4 regions of the Lysinibacillus sp. C5.1 genome follow, and region 1 is predicted to be linked to each of the others. Evidence: riboswitches for the same ligand, from Rfam matches in the RefSeq annotation. Region 1 holds a riboswitch; each other region holds the start of a gene.
The links. Region 1 has a riboswitch for thiamine pyrophosphate ahead of thiW (energy coupling factor transporter S component ThiW). Riboswitches for the same ligand answer to the same signal wherever they lie in the genome.

Region 1 (5,382 bases):
GAGATGAAGATACGCTAGGATTTATCGCCTTTGATGATCGCCCTTGGGAAATCATCGAAACTGGACCATTAGGCAATAAAGAAGAAGCCGTCGATACGATTTTATCGGTTACGCCTGGTGGTGGTACAGAAATTTATCGTTCATTGGCAGCAGCCTATGATAGTTTAGCTGATTTAAAATTGCAAAGGAAACATATTATTTTACTTACAGATGGACAATCACAAGCTGGCAATTATGAGGATTTAATTGAAACGGGGAAAGAACAAGGAGTGACACTGTCAACTGTGGCGATTGGACAAGATGCTGATGGCAATCTTCTGCAAGGGCTAAGTGAAATGGGCAGTGGTCGCTTCTATGATGTCATCGATGAACAGACAATTCCTTCGATTTTATCACGTGAGACAGCGATGATTTCACGTACGTATATTGAAGACAATCCTTTCTATCCAACAATCTACAATGCATCTGGCTGGAATGCATTATTTGCGAATGGTGTGCCACAAATGAATGCCTACATTGGCACAACAGCGAAGCAGGGAGCTGCTGTTATAGCAGAAAGTGAGAAAGAAGATCCGGTATTAGCACAATGGCAATATGGACTTGGTAAAACTTTTGCTTTCACATCCGATTCAACGGGGAAATGGGCTGGTGACTGGGCAAGATGGCAGGAATGGGGAACATTTTGGCAAACCATTATATCGCAAATGCTACCAAGTTATAATGATGTCGCCTATGATGTACGTCTTGATACAGATGGTTCATTTATTATCACCGATCCGACAAATGAAGCAGCATTTTTAGATATTGTTGCTGTCGATGAAGCTGGTGAGGAGCTTGATATACAGCTTGAAACGCTATCTGCCTCGCAAGTACGCGCGGTTGTCCAAGCGAAGCCTGGTTTAATTTTCTTCCGCATCGCTGATGAAGAGCAGGCTATTTACCAAGCAGGTCTTAGTGTACCTTACAGTGCTGAATATGAATTACGTCCTGTGAATGAAACCGTTGTAGAGCAACTAACAAAGCAAACTGGCGGCTCAGTATTGAAAGAACCACAAGAAGTGTTCCGTGATTTCACAAACAAAGGAGCAGAGCGCCAAAGTATTGCGACATGGCTACTCTTAGCAGGGATGTTGCTATTCTTCTTGGATATTACGATTCGACGCTTTGGTTGGCGCTTTATAACAAGTCGCAGGCACAATGAAAAGCCTGTAGACGAAACAGCCGTGCAGGTGGAAAACACCAATGTTGCGCAGTTATTAAAAGGCATGAAAAAACGCTCATAATAAAAAGATGGCACATTGCGAAAAAAGCATGTGCCATCTTTTTTTGAACATAGCTACTTAGTAATAAGAATAGACGGTGCGGTTTTCCGAAGACTGCTCGCGATGATAATGCCGAGACATGCCCCAATCAAACTAGATGTCAAAAAGGCGGGCATAAAAAATAATGCAGCTACGGATGTTCCCATAAATAATTGCGCATAAGGTACAGCGATTAGTGAAGCAAGGATACCTGTGCCGAATACTTCACCAACTCCTGCTAGCCATTTCTTGCCGCTATATTTATAAGCAAAAGCAGCACATGCTGCACCGATGACACTTCCGGGAATCGCTAAAAGAGAGCCCGTGCCTGTTAGTATGCGAATAATGGCTGTTAGCAAAGCAACGATAATGGTAGGCACAGGCCCTAGTAAAATGGCACCGATAACGTTAATAGCATGTTGTACAGGATAGGCACGAGCAATCCCAGTTGGAATCGAGACAAATATGGAGCCTGCTACAGCAATAGCAACCAATAAAGCCATGATAGTTAGTTTTTGAATAGCCATGATAGTTCCTCCTTTATTTTATAGAACATGTGGAATTGTTGGTAAAACGACCTAATGGATGACAAAAAGACCGCTCCCTCTAAACAAAAGGAAGCGGTCTTGTATTTGATAATGACACAATAAGCAAGAGTCGCCACTTCCCTCCGCTAGTGTGAACTAGATCAGGTTCAAAGGGTCCGTATATGACCATATACGTCTCAGCCTTGTAAAGACTCCCCTAGTGGTAAACATGATATTAAATTTCTACTAATAAATGTAACATAACATCTATATTAGTCAACGCTATTTCACATTATTTCGAGTCAGGTTGCATAAGATGTGGCGCCTTTTTTAAAGTCCAAATAAGTGCTAAGAAGAAGCAGGCCATTAAAATAATTGCCCCGAAAATATAAGGACTATTTATATTCCAATCAAAAAGAACGCCTGCTAGTGCTGGCCCAATCATATTGCCGAGGCTCATATACGCATTATTAAGACCAGCGGCAAAGCCTTGCTCATTTTCAGCCAGTTTAGAAATTAATGTGTTAACGGCAGGGCGAATTAGTGTAGTGGCTGTTGAGAAAATCGTTGCAACAATTAATATTAGTGCAAAACCAGATACAAATAATATTGCATAAATTGCTACAGCCGCAATAAATAAATTGACTAACACAACTTTCATTTCACCAAAACGTTTAAAGAGTGGTGTAATGACAAACATTTGAACAATAACACCAAATGCACCACCTACAGTCAGCAAGATAGCAATATCGGCAGGCGTGTAATTAAACTTGTCCGTTACAAATAATGATAATGTCGTTTGAAAATTAGCGATGCCAAACGAGAATACTAGCATAATAATAAGCATGACAAAGTATGGCATTTTGACTGAACGTACCATCTGCTTTGCAAGATTTTCTTGTTTTTGAGCTTTCTGAGCTGCAGTGGGCTTTGTGGAAGGTAGTAAAAATACCGATAGAATAGAAGCAATAATAGCTGCTCCACCAGCCGTAAAGAATGGGAAATGCAAGCTAACTTTCGATAGAAACCCGCCAATACCAGGTCCAATCATAAAACCAAGAGACATGGCAGCTCCTAACATGCCCATTCCTTTTCCTCGTTCTTCATACGTTGTGACATCTGCCACAAACGCCATAATAGGCGGTGCAACAAAGGCTGAACCTAAACCACCTAAGAAACGGGCAACAAAAAGCATCCATACATCTGTAGATAAACCAAATGAAATTTGCCCAAGGCCAGTGACAATCAGACCAAAGATAATCAAATTTTTTCGACCATATCGATCTGAGAGATTCCCAGCAATTGGAGAAAAAACGAATTGTGCTAAGGCGAACGTTGCAATTAGCATGCCAAGAACTTGTCCTGCAGCTCCAAATATTTTTAAATACTCTGGCATAACAGGAATAATAATCCCAATACTCCCCATTGCGATAAACATATTAAACATTAAAATATACAACGCGGCCTTATTAGACTTCTGCTGGGTCATCGAATACCCCCCTTTATTTACTATTAAAACATTACTAAAGTCTATCATAAAGAAATAATGCTTGGCTATCAGATTATAGTCGTAGGTAGCTGTCATGGTTATGATACAAGTACAAGGCGACAGAATAAAGAAAATTGCCACTAAAAATCATCAATCGCCACCAATTGCCGTAGCGGACATCAACAGTCCCATCAAAAAAGTGTTAGATTGATGGCTGTCAATCTAACACTTTTTTGGCTTCGTTTCTTTCGTATTTATCGAATACTCATTTTAAATTCTAAAAATAATTCATTGTATTTCCCTAAATAATCGGGTCCTAGGTTTTTATAGACTTCTAACGTTTTGCGTTGTTCTTCTGAAGGGTAGAAGCGCTCATCAGCAATAACTTCTTCATCCATTAAGCTCATTGCTGCAGTATTTGGAGTAGAGTAGCCTACATAATCTGCATTTTGAGCTCCAGATTCCGCATTTAACATAAAGTTAATGAAAGCATGTGCGCCATCAATATTTTTCGAAGTTTTCGGGATTACCATATTATCAAACCACAAGTTCGAACCTTCTTCTGGCACAGCAAAGTCTAAATCTTCATTTTCTGATAGCATATCTGCGGCTTGACCAGACCAAGTGAGTGCGATGGCTGCTTCGTTATTAATCATAAGCGGTGTAATCTCATCACCAATAATCGCTTTGACGTTTGGTGCGAGTGTAATCAGTTTGTCTGTGGCCTGACGTAACTCTTGGTCATCTAACGAGTTCAGGGAGTGTCCAAGACTGTTCAAACCCATACCGATGACTTCACGTGCACCGTCTACTAAAAAGACTTTACGTTTTAAAGAAGGATCCCATAAGTCTTGCCATGAAGAGAAATCTAAGTTACCTACTAAATCCGGATTATAGACAATGCCAACTGTGCCCCAAAAATAAGGAACAGAGTATTTATTGTTATCATCAAATGGCAAATCTAAAAAATAAGGGTCGATATTTTTAAAGTTCGGGATTTTTGTTTTATCTAAAGGAAGTAATAAATGTTCTTCCTTCATTTTTTCAATCATGTACTCAGAGGGCACAGCAATATCGTATGCCGTCCCACCTTGCTTAATTTTCGTCATCATGGCCTCATTGGAATCAAATGTTTCGTAAATGACATGGATGCCTGTTTCTTTTTCAAATTGCTTTAGTAAATCGGGGTCTATATATTCGCCCCAGTTAAAAATAGTTAATGTATCTTTTCCACTTTTACCACCGGTAGCGCTCATTGCATCAGCCGCGTACACTAACAGGGCGGAGACGACAAGTATGGCGATGGTAGCTTGAATTAAAGACTTCATTGTTGTCCCTCCGTTCTTTTACTCGTACGACTTGTGAAGAAATAATAGCCGACTACTACTATAATTGTAACGAAGAATACTAAACCAGAAATGGCGTTCACTGTCAGAGAAATACCAGCACGTGCCATCGAGTAAATTTCAACAGATAAAGTACTAAAGCCATTTCCTGTCACGAAAAATGTTACAGCAAAGTCATCTAGTGAATACGTTAAAGCGAGAAAGAAACCAGCAAAAATCCCTGGTTGGATATACGGTAAAATAACGCGCATCATAACATCTTTTTTCGTTGCGCCAAGATCTAAAGCCGCATCAATTAACGACTTATTCATCTCTAATAATTTTGGTAAAACCATCAGTACAACAATAGGAACACTAAACGCGACATGGGCTAATAATACTGAAGCGAAGCCCAGTTTAATGCCTACCATTGTAAATAAAATTAAAAAGCTTGCACCGATAATAACATCTGGACTCACGATTAATACATTATTTAAGGAAAGCAGGGTATTGCGCATTTTCGAATCTTTTACTGTAACGATCCCGATTGCGCCTAGTGTGCCAATAATTGTGGAAATCAGTGCAGAAAGCAAAGCCACAATCACCGTATTAATTAAAATAACGAGTAATCTAGAATCCTCGAATACAGCTTTATAATGATCCAATGTGAAGGATTGGAAGTTTGTCATGGAATCCCCACTATTGAATGAGTAAAAGACTAAGTAAAAAATAGGAGCATA
Region 2 (5,382 bases), 2.1 Mb from region 1:
ATTTAGCCCAGTTGCTGCATGTGAAAAAGATATGGATGCTATGAAGCGACTTGCGCTTACAATCATGGACACATTTAAAGATCAACAGCTAACATTTAAAGTTGAAGTGAAACGTACAGATAAAACATTCCCATTAGATTCTCACAGCATTCAACGCGAAATTGGTGGGCATGTTTTACCACAATATCAAAACTTATCAGTAAAAGTGAAACATCCAGATGTAGAATTACGAGTGGAAGTACGCCACGATTCAACATATATGATGGCGCAAGTGATTCCAGGCGCAGGTGGTATGCCAGTTGGCTCTAACGGCAAATCACTATTAATGCTGTCAGGCGGTATTGATAGTCCTGTTGCTGGGTATTTAATGATGAAACGCGGTGTACGTTTAGAAGCAATTCATTTCTTTAGCCCACCGTATACAAGTCAAAATTCATTGGAAAAAGTAAAAGTACTTGCAAATGAACTAACAAAATTTGGTGCGAGTATTCGCCTGCATGTTATTCCATTTACAGAAATCCAAGTACTTATTAAAGACAAAGTGCCGTCCAATGTGTCAATGACAACAACACGTCGCATGATGTTAAAGGTGGCAGATAAAGTACGTGAGGAAATTAATGCACTGGCCATTGTAACAGGTGAAAGTCTTGGACAAGTAGCAAGTCAGACGCTAGAAAGTTTAACGGCGATTAATGCTGTAACGAATACACCAATTTTACGTCCGCTTATTTCAAATGATAAATTAGAAATTATTGATATTGCAGAAAAAATCGGCACATATGAAACGTCAATTCAGCCATTTGAGGATTGCTGTACAATTTTCACCCCAGCTAGTCCGAAAACAAAGCCAAAGCTTGAAAAAGTAGAGCATTATGAAAGCTTTTCTGATTTTGATGAACTAATCGAACGTGCTGTGATAAACCGTGAAGTGTACATTTTCCCGAAAAAAGAACAGCCTAAAGATAAATTTGCAGATCTTTTATAAAAAATTTACGGATTTAAACTAAAAAGAATGTTCTTTTCTTATAAAGACCAATAACGACATTATAATAAGAAGGAAACCGTCTCAAATTTGTAATTTGGGACGGTTTTTTTATATTTTCTAGTCTTTTTCCTTTAGAGTTACATTTTACCTTTAAAAATTTCGTATTAAAAATCGAATATCGCACATTCTATATTCACAAGGAGGTGAGAGACATGACAAACAACAACAGTTCAAACAAGCTTGCAGTACCTGGTGTACAACAAGCGCTTGATCAAATGAAATACGAAATTGCACAAGAATTTGGTGTTCAATTAGGAGCTGACGCATCAGCTCGTGCTAACGGTTCCGTTGGTGGTGAAATCACTAAACGTCTTGTACAAATGGCAGAATCTCAATTAAAAGGTATGCCAAAACAATAATTGCAAAAAAGCATTTATTGAACTTAAAACCAGTGACCGTAAAAGGCACTGGTTTTAGTTTGTTTATTTTTACTTTTTTTATGACTAGCGTAACTCGAATTATTCAATCAATACGATTTAAAGGTCTCAACGGTTTGGTGAATATTATGACTTTCACAAATTGCGGAAATAACTGCTACACCGTCTGCACCAGCTTTTAATACAGTTTCTGCATTCTGACAGTTAATGCCACCAATTGCTACAATCGGCAACTCGGGATAATGACGGCGTGCTTGTTGTAAAAATTCAGTACCACTTGGCGCTTTGGCATCGTTTTTAGAAGTGGTGGCAAAAATGGGACCAATCCCTACATAATCTGCACCATTTTCTATAGCGATCTGTAATTCATCCGCTGTATGAACCGAAACACCAAGTATTATTTCCTCACCAATTTTTTCTCTTACTAGCGAGATGGGACAATCATCTTGTCCAATATGAATACCGTCTGCCTTGAGCTTTAAGGCAAGCTCAATATCATCATTTACGATAAATGGAACATTGTAGTGATGACATCGTTTTTGGCATTGACGGGCAAAATGTTCATAATGTTCATCAGTTAGTGCATCTGTTCCTTTTTCTCGAAATTGGAACATCGTAATACCAGCTTGCAATGCTTCTTCTAGTATTGCTAATGGTTGTTTGATTTTTGCATTCGCTGTACCCATTATAAAATAGAGCTGCAAATCACTGCGTTTCACCTATGGTCACCTCGCAACTTTCTTTAAATTTTTGGTAAGCAAAATGATTTGTTGGTCCATTACCATGACCAATCGATAAGTTATGAGTAATTGCTAGTTGAATGAATTTCTTAGCCTCAATAATGGCTTGCTCTATCGGCATTTGACGGCCAATAAAAGCTGTTAATGCGGCAGAAAATGTACACCCTGTACCGTGTGTATTTTTGGTCGCAATTCGATTAGATTGCATTGAGAATGATTTGCCATTTTTAAAAAATACATAATCTACAGCAAAATCTTTGTTCGCTAGATGGCCACCTTTGATAATCACGCATTGAACACCTAGCTGTAGTAACGAATGCGCCGCAAGTCGAATGTCAGACACGGTTTCGATTTTTCTTGCAGCTAATATTTCAGCTTCTGGAATATTTGGCGTTACAATCGTGGCAAGTGGTAATAAATTGTTTCTTAATGCCTCCACAGCTTCTTGTTGTAATAAAGTTTCACCGCCCTTTGCAATCATGACAGGATCAACAATAAGAGGGATGGTTAAATTCGTCATAGCTAGCGCAATTGTACGAATAATATCAGAGGAAAAAAGCATGCCAGTCTTAATGGCGCTAATTGGAAAATCCTCTAAGAGAGCATGAAATTGTTTATTTATAAAGGCTTGTTCAATGGGTAGCACATCCATGACACCTTGTGTGTTTTGGGCAGTTAAAGCTGTAATTACGGACGTTCCGAATACATCTAATTCTTGAAATGTTTTTAAATCTGCTTGGATACCTGCACCGCCACCGCTATCAGAGCCCGCTATTGTTGTAACAATGTGCATCAAATATCACCGTCCTTCGATAAACGATGCAATTCGTTTAAGACTGCTACAGCAAAATCACCATTATATTGAGCAGCCGAATGAGCATGTTCAGCAATTTTTTTATAGCTCGTTAATGTTTCGCATAATTGAGAAAAAGGCTCATTGCCCGCCATATATGCAGCACAACAAATTGCGCTTAATAAACAGCCAGTACCTGTCACTTCTGTCATTCGAGTATGACCACCAGCAATCCATTGCGCAAGGTTCCCATCGGTTATAAAATCTTTTTCACCAGTTACAATCACGATGCAATTAAATTTTTTTGCTATTTCTTTTGCTTTATCCTCAACAGATATGGAACCAGTACCACTATCAACACCTTTTTGTTGCCATTGTACATTAGCAATCGCGGCAAGTTCGCCAACATTACAGCGGATAACAGCAAAATGAATCGAATCTAATAACTGTAGTACCGTTTGTTTGCGGTATGCTGTAGCGCCAGCAGCTACTGGGTCCAAAATTACTGGTATACCAAGGGCATTTGCTTTTTTTCCTGCAAGTAACATCGACTCTTTTGTTCGTGTAGTAAGCGTTCCGATATTGACTAATAACGCTGATGCGATGGATACCATTTCTTCGACTTCCTGCGGATCATCCGCCATTACCGGTGATGCACCAATTGCTAGTAAGCCATTTGCTTGAAAATTTGCCACTACATAATTGGTTATGCAGTGAATCAACGGTTGTTTTTTACGAATCGTTTGAAAAACCATTGTAGTCCTCCTCTTTTGGTGGACGTAAGCATGCAAAAAAAGCTCTTTTTTATTCGGGCACAAGGCACACGTAAAAAGAGCTTTTCATCAATAATAAGATGTGTATTGCTCCCTACGTCAGTATTAACTAACAGGTTCAAAGGGTCAGGTTTTACCTTCTCAACTCACAAGAGTCCCCCTGCAATCATGAAAATTTTAGTTGACCAAAATGTAACATACCTTTTCATAGTATTCAATAGCATTTTATCATTATTTGGAAAGCAGTGACTGATGCCATATACTAGACCATGATAATTGTCATGACTTTTTTAAAATAGGGTCCTTCCATTGAAAATCGTAAAAAATGAGTTTTATAATGAACCTAGTATTAAGGAGGAAGTTATGATGAAAAGACAGGATTTAATTGCACCAGAATGGTATAACATTGTGGAGGAAATTGAAAAGTATGCTCAAGATCCATCTAAAAATGCATTAATAGTTTATAATGACAACGAAGAAATTCAATATATTACATACGCAAATTTACTGGAAAAGGCGAATCAGGCTGCCCATGTATTTACTTCGCAGGGTTTAACGAAGGGCGATGTGCTATTAGTGATGGTTCCAAGATCTGTCGAAGCTTATATTGTTTACATAGCGGCACTGAAAGCGGGTTTAACTATCATCCCTAGCTCTGAAATGTTACGTACAAAGGATATTGAATATCGTATTACACATGCCAATGCCAAAGGTATTATCGCCTATGAGCCATATATTGAGCAATTTGACGACGTAACAAATTTAAAAGGAATTATGCAATTCGTTATTGGTCACGCGCATGCACCATGGCAACCATTGCTTGAAAAAATGAAGGAACATCCTACAAATTATACAAACCCTACACCGACAAAAAGTACAGATCATGCCTTTTTAGCTTATACAAGTGGGACAACAGGGAATCCTAAGGCAGCTGTTCATACACATAGCTGGGGTTATGCGCATTTACGTACGACAGCACCGAATTGGTTAGGTGTCCAAGAAAATGATATAGTTTGGGCTACTGCCGCACCCGGTTGGCAAAAATGGATTTGGAGTCCGTTTTTAGCAACGTTAGGTAGTGGAGCAACGGCATTTGTCTATAAAGGAAAATTTGATGCTTCGACTTACTTGTCATTGCTAGAAAAATTTAAAGTAAATGTGTTATGTTGTACCCCAACAGAATATCGCTTTATGGCCGCACTTAACAATCTACAGGACTATAATTTAAGTGCCATCCGTCAAGCTGTATCAGCGGGGGAGCCGTTAAATAGTGAAGTCGTTAAAGTGTTTTCAAAAACGTTTCATATTCAAGTGCGTGATGGCTATGGCCAAACAGAAAATACATTGCTTGTTGGGACACTGGTTGGCATGGATGCTCGCGTCGGCTCTATGGGTAAACCGACACCAGGCAATACAGTCGAAATTATTGATGATTTTGGAAATCCTGTTGCTGATGGCGTGGTTGGAGATATTGCCGTTCATCGTCAAACCCCAGCACTGTTTAAAAAGTATTTCAAGGACCCAGAACGCACTAGCATGCAATTCCGTGGAGATTGGTATATTACCGGTGACCGAGCATATAAAGATGCAGATGGCTATTTTTGGTTTGAGGGACGTGGTGATGATGTCATTATTTCGTCAGGCTATACAATTG
Region 3 (5,382 bases), 1.5 Mb from region 1:
TTGCGGAACAAGAACAATCCTGTCTATCAACCTCTGTTCCAAAACTCGTAATAATCGTTTACATAACAACTGAAAAAAGCATTAACAAGGGTAGGAACAATCCTTATAGTTAATGCATTTATGAATCATTTATAATAAAGTTTGATTAAAATCTTGTGTTGATCGGCCGGGTTTTTTTGTTTAACAAACAGACCAGTTAACGGAATAAATAGGTAACTTAATTAACCTTTATCCGTCTAAAAATCTAAGGAGGGATAATGTGAAAGTGTCAAGATTACTCTGGGGTTTGGTTATTTTCGTTTTATTAACTGCTGTTGGATGTTCTAATTCAGCGGATAAAGCCAAAGTAGAAGTTTATACAACTGAAAATTCTAGTGCGGGAGAGATTTTAAAATTAGATCCTGAAGCCGATATATTTCAATTCAATGGAGTGATTTATAAAACTGGAATTGATTGGGTTGAAGAACTAACTTTAACAAAAGACGAGCAGGTAGGACAAATAAAAACAAAAAACGATACAGATACCAACTTTGAAGACGAAATGTCGAACAAATTACCTGTTGGTGCAAAAATCTTTTCGGTTAAAGAAAAAGAAGAAATTGGAGGACCAATTTTACTCGTTGAATCAGAAGGTAAGCTTTATAAATACTATGGGCTTGTTGAAGGTTAATCAATTTTCAAATATCCCAAAATGGCACGATTGTTGAACAACATAGCTTGAAAATGTTCAAACTTTTTTATAAAAATCTCATATAACCATGCAGGACTAATAACAAATTTAGAAGCGGAAGAAGTAGCTAAACAATGACATGATTTGCATAGCGCACTGTTGCAACTAAATCCATAATTAAACTTACATCTTTTCTTAAAAATAGATTTCTATGAATTTAAAGCTGAACTCTGTGTTTTAATGAGTTCAGCTTTTGTACTATAAAGATTTGATTTTATTCTAATAATACATTATTGAACAATTAAATCGGTAGTGCTATACTTTAATTTGTAATTTAATACAATAATTGCTAGGAGAGCTGGTGTTGCCAGCTGAGAGTAGAGCCGTAAGCTCATGATCCTTTTACCTGATCTAGATTATGCTGGCGTAGGGAAGCAGATAGGATATTGTCTATTATACAAGTCCTTGTTTCCTTATTGTGGAAGCAAGGGCTTTTTTATCTTTCATTAATGGGCTGTATAACCCTCATCTAAAGATTGAGAGAAGCGAAGAAGAAAGATGGGGGATAACTGCCTGTAAAAGCCGATTGGTTCGACTAACCATCAAGTGGGGATGAAGAAGTCCCGCTTGATGGAAGTTGCACTTTATTTGCTATAACATTTTAATTGAATATTGAAAAGACCACTAGGGGTGCACGGATGTGCTGAGAGAGGAAACTCAACTCTTTGAACCTGATCTAGATCATACTAGCGAAGGGAAGTGGCTTACTTTTTGTACTTCAATGTACAAGATTTATAGCCACTTCTCTATGCTTGAGGGGTGGCTTTTTGTATGGAATTATAATGAAAGGAAGTGAACAACAACTTAATTTCTATTTTAGATATGAAAGAATAGGATGATTTAAGAAATGAATAAAAAAATAGCGCTCCATATCATTACAGATGGCCAGCATTCACTACATGAAGTGGTCCATTTTGTAACTAAGTTTGAACCCTATATAAGCTATTTGCATATTCGTGAGCCAAGTTGCACTGCTTCTGAACTCTTTGATTGTATAAGAAAATTAAAATATGCAGGCTTTCCATTACAAAAGATTGTGATTAATGATCGAATCGATGTTGCACTTGCTGCGGATGTTTCTCATGTGCAAATAGGTTATCGTAGTATTCCTGTAGCTATCGCAAGTGAGAAGTTCTCAAATCTTAAAATTGGTGCATCTATTCACTCTCTTGAAGAGGCTACAAATACAAAGGCCAATTGGTTACTCTATGGACATATTTTTGATACAGAAAGTAAGAAAGGAATCGCTTGTCGTGGAACAAAATTATTACAACAGCTTGTAAGCAATGTATCTATTCCTGTGATTGCTATCGGTGGAATCACTCCGCAAAATACAAAAGAAGTATGTGCGTCAGGAGTTTCAGGAATTGCAGTGATGTCAGGAATTTGGCAGGCAAATGACCCTATTGAAAAGGTAAAAGAATATGCTCTTCAACTTAAGGAGTGGGAAGACGAAAAGTTTCGATAGTATGATCATCATCGGTAGTACAATCGCACATTGACTTGCTGAACGCGTTTTCACGTAGCAATTCTTGAGAAAAAGGTAATTGCAGAGGGTGCTTCACATGTAGCTGCTGGATTACTAGGGGTTCAGCACAATGGGATGACGATCCTTTGTATGAAATGGTAAGAAAAAGTCGAACATTATTTCCAAAAGTAGCCGAAAAAATCCGTGCAAAAACAGGTATTGATATAGGGTACGAAGTGAAAGGAATATACAGGATTGCAAATTAAGAAGAAGAATTTGAACGTATTCAACAAATTCGCTTTTGGCAAGTATCAGCTGGAGAAGCAGCATTGTTGCTTTTTTCAGAAGAATTAAGAAATTTTGAACCAAATGGAAGTGATTTCCTTAAAAAGTAATCGCCCATTACTTAATGCTCCTATATTTTTAAAACGATTTTATATTGTATCAAAACGTTATAGTAAATACGTCACTGGTGCAACGATAGAGCCAAATTTATATCAAGAAATGTTAAAGCAATGAGTATTGTAGACATATTACAAAAGGCATTTTCTATTGTTTCAGCCCTACAAGATGCGAGTTGGGACCGAACATGGGCAGGATTACGAAATGGAGGCAGACGTTATATGGAAGTACATTCGACAATTCAAGGGCAATTTGTATCAACAGGACATTATCGTTATAGCATATTGCTAAGCCCATTCGTAGGAGAATATATGTCAGAATTAATGGTGAAACACTATGATTATTAATGGAAATAAGATGGAAGTTCCAGACCATGTGAAAACAATTGAGAGCTTATTGATTCACTTAGGGCTTCAGGAAAAAATAGTTGTTGTCGAACAAAACGGCGTAATTTTGAAAAAAGAAAATTATTCGACAGTGGTTAAGTCTACTGATTCTATTGAGATTGTTACATTTGTCGGAGGGGGTTAACATGTATCAAATTGGACCATATACATTTACTTCAAGATTATTACTAGGAACAGGGAAATTTTCAGATTTTGATATTCAAAAAGGAGCAATAGAAGCATCAGAAGCTGAAATTTTAACATTTGCTGTGCGTCGTATGAATATTTTTGAACCATCCCAGCCTAATTTGCTAGATAAAATAGATTTATCAAACTATCGATTATTACCAAATACTGCTGGTGCGAAAACAGCTGAGGAAGCAGTACGTATTGCTAAACTAGCAAAAGCATCTGGGTTATGCGATATGGTGAAAGTTGAAATAATCGGGTGTGATGATACATTATTGCCTGATCCATTAGAAACATATCGTGCATGTGAAATGCTTTTAGCAAAAGGGTTTATTGTACTACCGTATACTTCAGATGATGTCGTTCTTACTCGGAAATTACAAGAACTGGGGGTTCATGCCATTATGCCAGGTGCGTCGCCAATTGGTTCAGGACAAGGAATTTTAAATCCATATAATTTACAAGTTATCATTGAACAAGCGACAGTACCTGTTATTGTAGACGCAGGGATAGGTACTCCGTCTGATGCAGCACTTGCTCTTGAACTAGGTGCGGATGCAGTCTTGCTAAATTCAGCAGTTTCTGGTGCGAAGAATCCAGTGCAGATGGCAGAAGCTATGAAACTAGCAATTCATGCAGGTAGACTAGGTTTTGAAGCAGGAAGTATAGAGAAAAAAGAGCGGGCTCAAGCTAGTAGTCCTTCACAGGGGATGAGTATTATTGATTAATCGCTATTCAAGACAGGAACTATTTTCATTTATAGGACAAGTTGGCCAAAAAAAAATTCAACAAAAACACGTACTTATTGTTGGAGCAGGAGCATTAGGTAGTAGCAATGCCGAAATACTTGTACGTGCTGGAATAGGTAAGTTATCCATAGTGGACCGAGATTATGTAGATTGGTCAAATTTACAACGCCAACAACTATACAGTGAAGAAGATGTGTTTCAACATTTGCCAAAAGCTGTTGCTGCAAAACAAAGATTAGAGAAAATTAATCGTGATGTGCTGATTGAAGCGTTTGTTCTAGACATTTCGTCATCTGAACTTTTTGCGTTTCAAGATGTAGATCTAATCATCGATGCAACAGATAATTTTGAAACACGTTTCTTACTAAATGATTTTGCAGTCAAGTATGAAATTCCATGGATTTACGGAGCATGTGTAGGTAGCTATGGTATTACATATACCATTTTGCCGCATGAAACACCTTGCCTACACTGTTTGATGGAAATCATTCCTTTATTCGGAGGGACAACTTGTGATACTGTAGGAATTATTGCGCCTACAGTTACGCAAGTTGTGTCACATCAAATGGTAGAAGCATTGAAAATCTTAGTGGAAGATTGGGAAGCAATCCGAAAAGAATTATTGGCATTTGATTTGTGGAAAAACGAGCAAACAAAGATCAATGTAAAAAGTTTAAAAAAGTCTACATGTTTGACTTGTGGATTAAACCCAACCTATCCATATTTAACGAAAGAATCAATCACCAAGGTTGCAGTACTATGCGGTCGTAATACGGTTCAAATTCGTCCTGCAAAAACAAAGTTAGTTAATATTATTGAGTTTGAAAAGAACCTGGCTCCACATGTTCAACATTTGAAGTCAAATCCATTTTTAATTCATTTTCAAGTTAATCAAAATCAGATTATTCTTTTTCGGGATGGACGTGTATTGATTCATGGAACGAATGATATTGTAGAAGCGAAGAAAATCTATCATCAATATTTTGGATGAGGATAGGTATAAAATGTTCCATATTTCCGAGGGCAAGTAAGATTTCATGTAATGGACATCATTTTCAAGATTTATCTGACCAAGAAAACTATCGTTTAAAAGCAAAAGTAGATAATGCAATAATTGGTACGAACGTGAAAATTGTTGATGAGTTAGGCGATGAAGTATCACATGATAGCATATCTATTGGGGAAGTCATCGTCAGAGATAATATTGGGATGAAGGGCTATTGAAAAAACGAACAAGCAACAATATTGTCGATAAAAGATGAAAGACGGCGACCTTAGCCGTGTATTTAAGCTAGTTTAAATTATTTTTAATACCTCTTTTAAGTTAGTATAAAAATGAAAACTTAGAGGAGGTTTTTTTATGTACAATCAACACATTTTGTATTTCAACGTTTTCGACTTTTTCAACCTAATAATCTCGAACTGCTAGCGAGGGAGACAGGTCAATTGAACAAATGC
Region 4 (5,382 bases), 1.5 Mb from region 1:
AACAACAATGGATTACCAGTCAGGCAAGTATTTTAGCAGCCAAGTTAAAAGATGGCGATGCTTGTCCAGTTTGTGGCAGTACAACACACCAATTAACACATAGTGAGCCACTAGCAGTCGTGGATGAAGTGGAGCTGGAAACAATCCGCGCGACAGCTCATGCAAATGAGAGAAATTATTACGAAAAAGAAGCAACAGTCAAAACAACAAAGCAATTGCTTCAAGAGGTGGCTGAACAGGTAGAAGCTAGCCATATATCACTAGCTGATCGAGTAGATCTTACAACTTCATTACAATTCATTGAGCAACAAGTTACTGTTTTAAAAATCGTTAACGATCAACTATCTATCGCACGGACTAAGCTAAAAGAGCAACTGGCAAGAAATGAACAATTACAACACAAACAAGTCCAGTTAGAGCACTATTTTGCCGAGCAGTCGAAAGAATTAATTAAACAGCAAGCAATTGTAGAAGAACAACAAAAGTACATTCCTGAACATGTAAAGTCATTGCAACAATTAAAGCAAACAATGGAAGATATAAAATCGCAAAAGAATGCATTACAAGCAGCATGGAACGCGAGCCAGCATAATCTACAAGCAACAAAAGAAGCGTCACATAAAGCAGCTATAGCAGAAGAACTGGCAAAAAAAGCCTATGAGGAATTGCAAAACAAACTGAATGAAAAACGAGAACAATTTGTCACAAGCATGAACAATGTAGGTTTTACAACATATGAAGCATATGCGGCGGCAAAGCGAAGTGTTGTACAAATCGAGGAATTACGTAAAGCGTGCCGGGATTACGCTTTACAACAGCACTCTTTACAGCAACAAATCTTAGATGGAGCACAACATCTTGAAGGAAAAGAGAAGCAAAATTTAACGATATTAGAAGACAAGCTTGAGATGCTGCGAGCTACATCTGAAGAAGCATTTAAAATATTGCAACAGACGAAAAATTATGCAACAGCATGTGCTGACTTTATTGTTAAAGTTGATGAAACGGCGAGGGAAATACGGATACTCGAAAAAGAAGCAGGCCGTGTAAAAGAACTTTACACCGTGTTGAATGGTCAAAATCCTAAAAAACTGTCATTTGAGCGTTATATTCAAATCAATTATTTAGATAAGATTACAGCAGCAGCCAATCTTCGTTTATTCCATTTATCAAATGGACAGTTTGAATTGCGGCGCTCTGATCGCTTGGAGAAGCATGCCAAGCAAAGTGGGTTAGGGTTAGATGTGTATGATGCTTATACGGACCAATTAAGAGATGTAAAAACATTATCTGGTGGGGAGAAGTTTAATGCATCATTAAGTCTTGCATTAGGTATGGCAGATGTTATTCAAAGCTTCCAAGGAAATATTCAGATTGAAACGATGTTTATCGACGAGGGCTTTGGTTCTTTAGATGAGGAAGCGTTAAATAAAGCAATTGATACGTTAATTGATTTACAAGATTCAGGAAGAATGATTGGTGTTATTTCACATGTAGCCGAGTTAAAAGCCGCAATGCCAGCCGTTTTACATGTTGAAAAAACGTTAAGTGGGCATAGTACAACACACTTTGAAGTAAAGTAGTGCCAGTCACCCAAACAATTCTAAATAAAACCCACTTGCACTGTGTGGTGTAAGTGGGTTTTGTGTGCCAGTCACTCAAACAATTAAAAGAAGTCAGTGCACCTATTTTCTGCGTGTTGATACGTAAGGTGTTGTCCCTTTTTTTGCAGCAACTACTTTTTTGACAATAGGAATGACAATAGGTGCAAATTTTATAGCGGTTTTCACTACTTTTGATACTTTCATGAATACGACATCTCCTTAGTACTAAATTTTAACGTATAACTCGTACAGCTTGCACAATATTCCAAATAACAATACCTAATGATACGAGTAAATAAATTGCAAATGAAGCAAACCAAATGATAATGAATGTATTCCCATTTGAAGAAGGATCAAACGTGTTCAATGACATTGATGAAAATATAGAGATAGCAAAGAAAATGATACCCAAGACTAATGGAATCAAGTGAGAAATAAGTGCTCGAATGGAATGTCTTTTGACTTCACTATCTTTTGAAACAAAGTAAACGACTAATGGAACGACAAATGGTGCAATAAAAACACTGAGATAACTAAACGCAGATAAAACTTTTTGATTCTCCATAATTGTTCCTCCCTTTTTAATATTTACGCATAGAAAGCGTAAAAGTTTCAAAAAAATAATTGAGGAAAAGGTTGTAATACCAAAGGTGTTTGCGTACAATGAGGGTGTTCAATAAAAATGAGATGTAACGACCACAAGGGGAGCTGATGATGTCAGCTGAGACTGGGCACGTAATGCCTTTACTCTTTGAACCTGTAAGTTAACACTTGCGTAGGGATGTGGATAGAAACCGACACTTTTACGATGTGAGGCTCTGTCCTGGCATCGTTTTTTATGCCGGATTGAGGTGCACATCCAAATAATTGTTTTCTATTCCTGCTCTTGTATCCTACATCGGAACAAAGGAGAGAATAATAGTATGGACAAAAAAAGATTACTCATGCTGGTGGAGATTGCAATTTTTGCAGCGGTAGGGCTTGTGCTCGATCAAGTTTCTTTTAAAGTATGGGCACAAGGTGGCTCGGTAAGCTTAGTCATGATACCAATTATTTTAATGGCATTTCGTTGGGGGCTTTTGTCAGGGCTCACAACAGGTCTATTAATTGGTGTGTTACAAACAATGTTTGGTGCTTATATTGTGCATTGGCTTCAAGGATTACTAGATTATGGGGCAGCCTTTACTGTAGTAGGTTTAGCGGCAATCGTTCGTGAACCTGTATTAAAAGCCGCAACAGCACTCAACAAAAAGAAAATGGCTCTGTACATAGTGATGGGAACAGTGTTAGCTGGTTTTTTACGCTATCTTGCACACACGATTGCAGGTGCAGTATTCTTTGCGGAGTATGCGGGCGATCAAAATGCATGGATTTATTCAATTATTTATAATGGAACATATATGCTACCAGCAACTATTTTAACAGCGATTGTCGGTGTTCTATTATTTACAGCAGCGCCACAATTAATGCAACGAAAATTATAAATGAATGGAAATAGTATGCTAAGAATCACTTAGTATACTATTTTTTTTATATCGAGAACAATCAGTTTAAATGAACTGTAGAGAAAGGCTGTTTTAATGTCTAAAGACTTTTAAAATCGTCTGTTTTTTCTATGAGTAGCACTTATGAAATTCTATTGGCATAGAATAATTAAAGCTTTTGGCGTTATGCACATAAAAAGTTATGTTATATTAAAGAGTAGATATTAGATGAAAGGGACGTTAAAAATGATTGTAAAAACCCAAGAAGAAATTGAAGCCTTTAAAAAAATTGGTCGCATTTGTGCGGAAATTCGTGAGGCGATGAAAGCAGCTACAAAGCCTGGTGTGACAACACTTGAATTAGATGAAATTGCAGGACGCATGTTTGCTGAAGCAGGAGCTATTTCAGGTCCTAAGGGAGAGTATGATTTCCCAGGTTACACTTGTATTAGTGTCAATGAAGAAGTTGCCCATGGTATTCCAGGACAACGTATTATTAAAGAGGGAGATATTGTTAATATTGATGTATCTGGCTCTTTAAATGGTTACTTTGCAGATACAGGTATTTCTTTTGTAGTAGGGGAAGGTTATGAGGATAAAGAAAAACTTTGCCGCGTAGCAAAAAGCGCTTTTGATCGTGCAATGACAAAAGTAAAAGCTGGTTCGAAATTAAACCAAATTGGGAAAGCGGTAGAGCGTGAGGCTTATGCCAATGACTTAACAGTTATTATGAACTTAACGGGTCATGGATTAGGTCGTTCATTGCATGATGAACCAAACCACATTTTAAACTATTACGATGCGTGGGATTCAACAATTATGAAAGAAGGCATGGTGTTAGCTGTAGAGCCATTTATTTCAGCAAAAGCAGAGCATATCGTTGAAGCTGGTGATGGCTGGACATTTATCACGCCTGATAAATCTTTAGTTGCCCAAATTGAGCATTCGATTATTGTAACAAAAGACAAACCAATCATTTTAACTTCATTAGATGAGCAATAAGACGAAATAAAAAACCTGCTTACCGATTTATTTTTGGTAAGCAGGTTTTTTTTTGACGAATAGAATACCAACAACAAGTACCCCACATAAAAATAAGGCTGCTGTCGTCACAAGCAACTCGTCAAGATGATTATGAAATGCAATGCCAACGAATGCCCAAATGAAAACGCTAGGATAGACAATATCAAAATGATGATAACGTATATGTAAGGCAATCACGACACCAATTGTCAGTAAAATAACTGCCCAAAGTGGATTGCTAAGACCAAAGCCATTCCATTCATAAGAAGTTAACGTAAAACTCGTATTTGTCATCAATAAAAATGTAGACCAAGCAAAGTAAAGTGAAATCGGTAGGCGGCCAGATAATGCATTATTGGAATGTGAGTACGTATTGTAAAGGAAAAATAAGTATAGTACTAACATTACTGTACAGATGAAAAATACTATGAATAATTCATAATGCCAAAATAAAATAGAAATCGCTTGTAAAATACATACATTGCTAAAGAGAACAGTCTGTTTTATAGTTGTCTTTTTAAAATTCATAACTAACCAATAAGCGAGCAAAATGTAAATGACTATCCATATCATATAACTAATATTAATAGGTGCAAACATTACGGGAAAACGATTTGAGATTTCTAACGAAGATTGACCATTTATTTTTATAAAATAGGATGAAAAGGTTAGGATGAGTGAGACAATATACGTTATTGTCATTAAAATAAACTTAGGCAAGGTTTCCTCTCCCTTCGTGTTAAATTGTATAGGGAAAAGACAAATAAGTATAGGACTGTCACAGAATATCTATTTTATTATAGCGGAAAATCCTTACAATGTATCAAGTGAATTTGTTGAAATTATCTACAATTTACCATTTGGATATGCATCCAAATACTTCTTTAGTACAATAGAAATATCCAATTTGAAGGAGTGGAATTTTAATGGCCCAAAATCTAAAAAATCTTGACCTATCGATTGAACTAGATAAAAAAATGTATAAAAAGAAATTAAAAGTACTCCAATATGAAATGTTAAATGCACAGCAATTTTTACTAAATAATAAAATCGGACTTATTCTAGTATTTGAAGGAATGGATGCTGCTGGTAAGGGAGGCGCCATTAAACGTCTTATTGAACGGGTAGACCCTAGGGGTTACGTTGTTCATCCAATTTCAGCACCACAGCCTCACGAATTACGCTATAACTACTTGCAACGTTTTTGGAGAAAATTACCTCAGCATGGTCAGATTGCCATTTTCGACCGCTCTTGGTATGGACGAGTGCTA

Region 2: linked by a shared signal. The riboswitch ahead of thiM (hydroxyethylthiazole kinase) and the one ahead of thiW (energy coupling factor transporter S component ThiW) in region 1 are both predicted to bind thiamine pyrophosphate.
Region 3: linked by a shared signal. The riboswitch ahead of I5435_RS11345 (thiamine phosphate synthase) and the one ahead of thiW (energy coupling factor transporter S component ThiW) in region 1 are both predicted to bind thiamine pyrophosphate.
Region 4: linked by a shared signal. The riboswitch ahead of thiT (energy-coupled thiamine transporter ThiT) and the one ahead of thiW (energy coupling factor transporter S component ThiW) in region 1 are both predicted to bind thiamine pyrophosphate.

Annotation. Positions count from the first base shown of each region.
Region 1 is NZ_CP066226.1:840,343-845,724, forward strand. Features, by position in the region: gene I5435_RS03825 (VWA domain-containing protein) at 1-1,283, shown strand, start outside; gene thiW (energy coupling factor transporter S component ThiW) at 1,337-1,828, opposite strand; TPP riboswitch at 1,950-2,057, opposite strand; gene I5435_RS03835 (MFS transporter) at 2,121-3,317, opposite strand; gene I5435_RS03840 (ABC transporter substrate-binding protein) at 3,572-4,645, opposite strand; gene I5435_RS03845 (ABC transporter permease) at 4,642-5,382, opposite strand, start outside.
Region 2 is NZ_CP066226.1:3,454,290-3,459,671, reverse strand. Features, by position in the region: gene thiI (tRNA uracil 4-sulfurtransferase ThiI) at 1-985, shown strand, start outside; gene I5435_RS16905 (alpha/beta-type small acid-soluble spore protein) at 1,198-1,404, shown strand; gene thiE (thiamine phosphate synthase) at 1,512-2,141, opposite strand; gene thiD (bifunctional hydroxymethylpyrimidine kinase/phosphomethylpyrimidine kinase) at 2,128-2,955, opposite strand; gene thiM (hydroxyethylthiazole kinase) at 2,955-3,710, opposite strand; TPP riboswitch at 3,803-3,900, opposite strand; gene mbcS (acyl-CoA synthetase MbcS) at 4,095-5,382, shown strand, end outside.
Region 3 is NZ_CP066226.1:2,342,692-2,348,073, forward strand. Features, by position in the region: gene I5435_RS11340 (hypothetical protein) at 260-670, shown strand; TPP riboswitch at 1,012-1,120, shown strand; TPP riboswitch at 1,347-1,445, shown strand; gene I5435_RS11345 (thiamine phosphate synthase) at 1,578-2,198, shown strand; partial or broken gene I5435_RS11350 (FAD-dependent oxidoreductase) at 2,155-2,947, shown strand; gene thiS (sulfur carrier protein ThiS) at 2,937-3,131, shown strand; gene I5435_RS11360 (thiazole synthase) at 3,133-3,903, shown strand; gene I5435_RS11365 (MoeB/ThiF family adenylyltransferase) at 3,896-4,915, shown strand; gene I5435_RS11370 (hypothetical protein) at 4,912-5,148, shown strand.
Region 4 is NZ_CP066226.1:4,032,655-4,038,036, reverse strand. Features, by position in the region: gene I5435_RS19915 (AAA family ATPase) at 1-1,583, shown strand, start outside; gene I5435_RS19910 (hypothetical protein) at 1,686-1,808, opposite strand; gene I5435_RS19905 (magnetosome magnetite crystal formation protein family) at 1,837-2,169, opposite strand; TPP riboswitch at 2,296-2,403, shown strand; gene thiT (energy-coupled thiamine transporter ThiT) at 2,528-3,088, shown strand; gene map (type I methionyl aminopeptidase) at 3,335-4,090, shown strand; gene I5435_RS19890 (hypothetical protein) at 4,118-4,831, opposite strand; gene I5435_RS19885 (polyphosphate kinase 2 family protein) at 5,038-5,382, shown strand, end outside.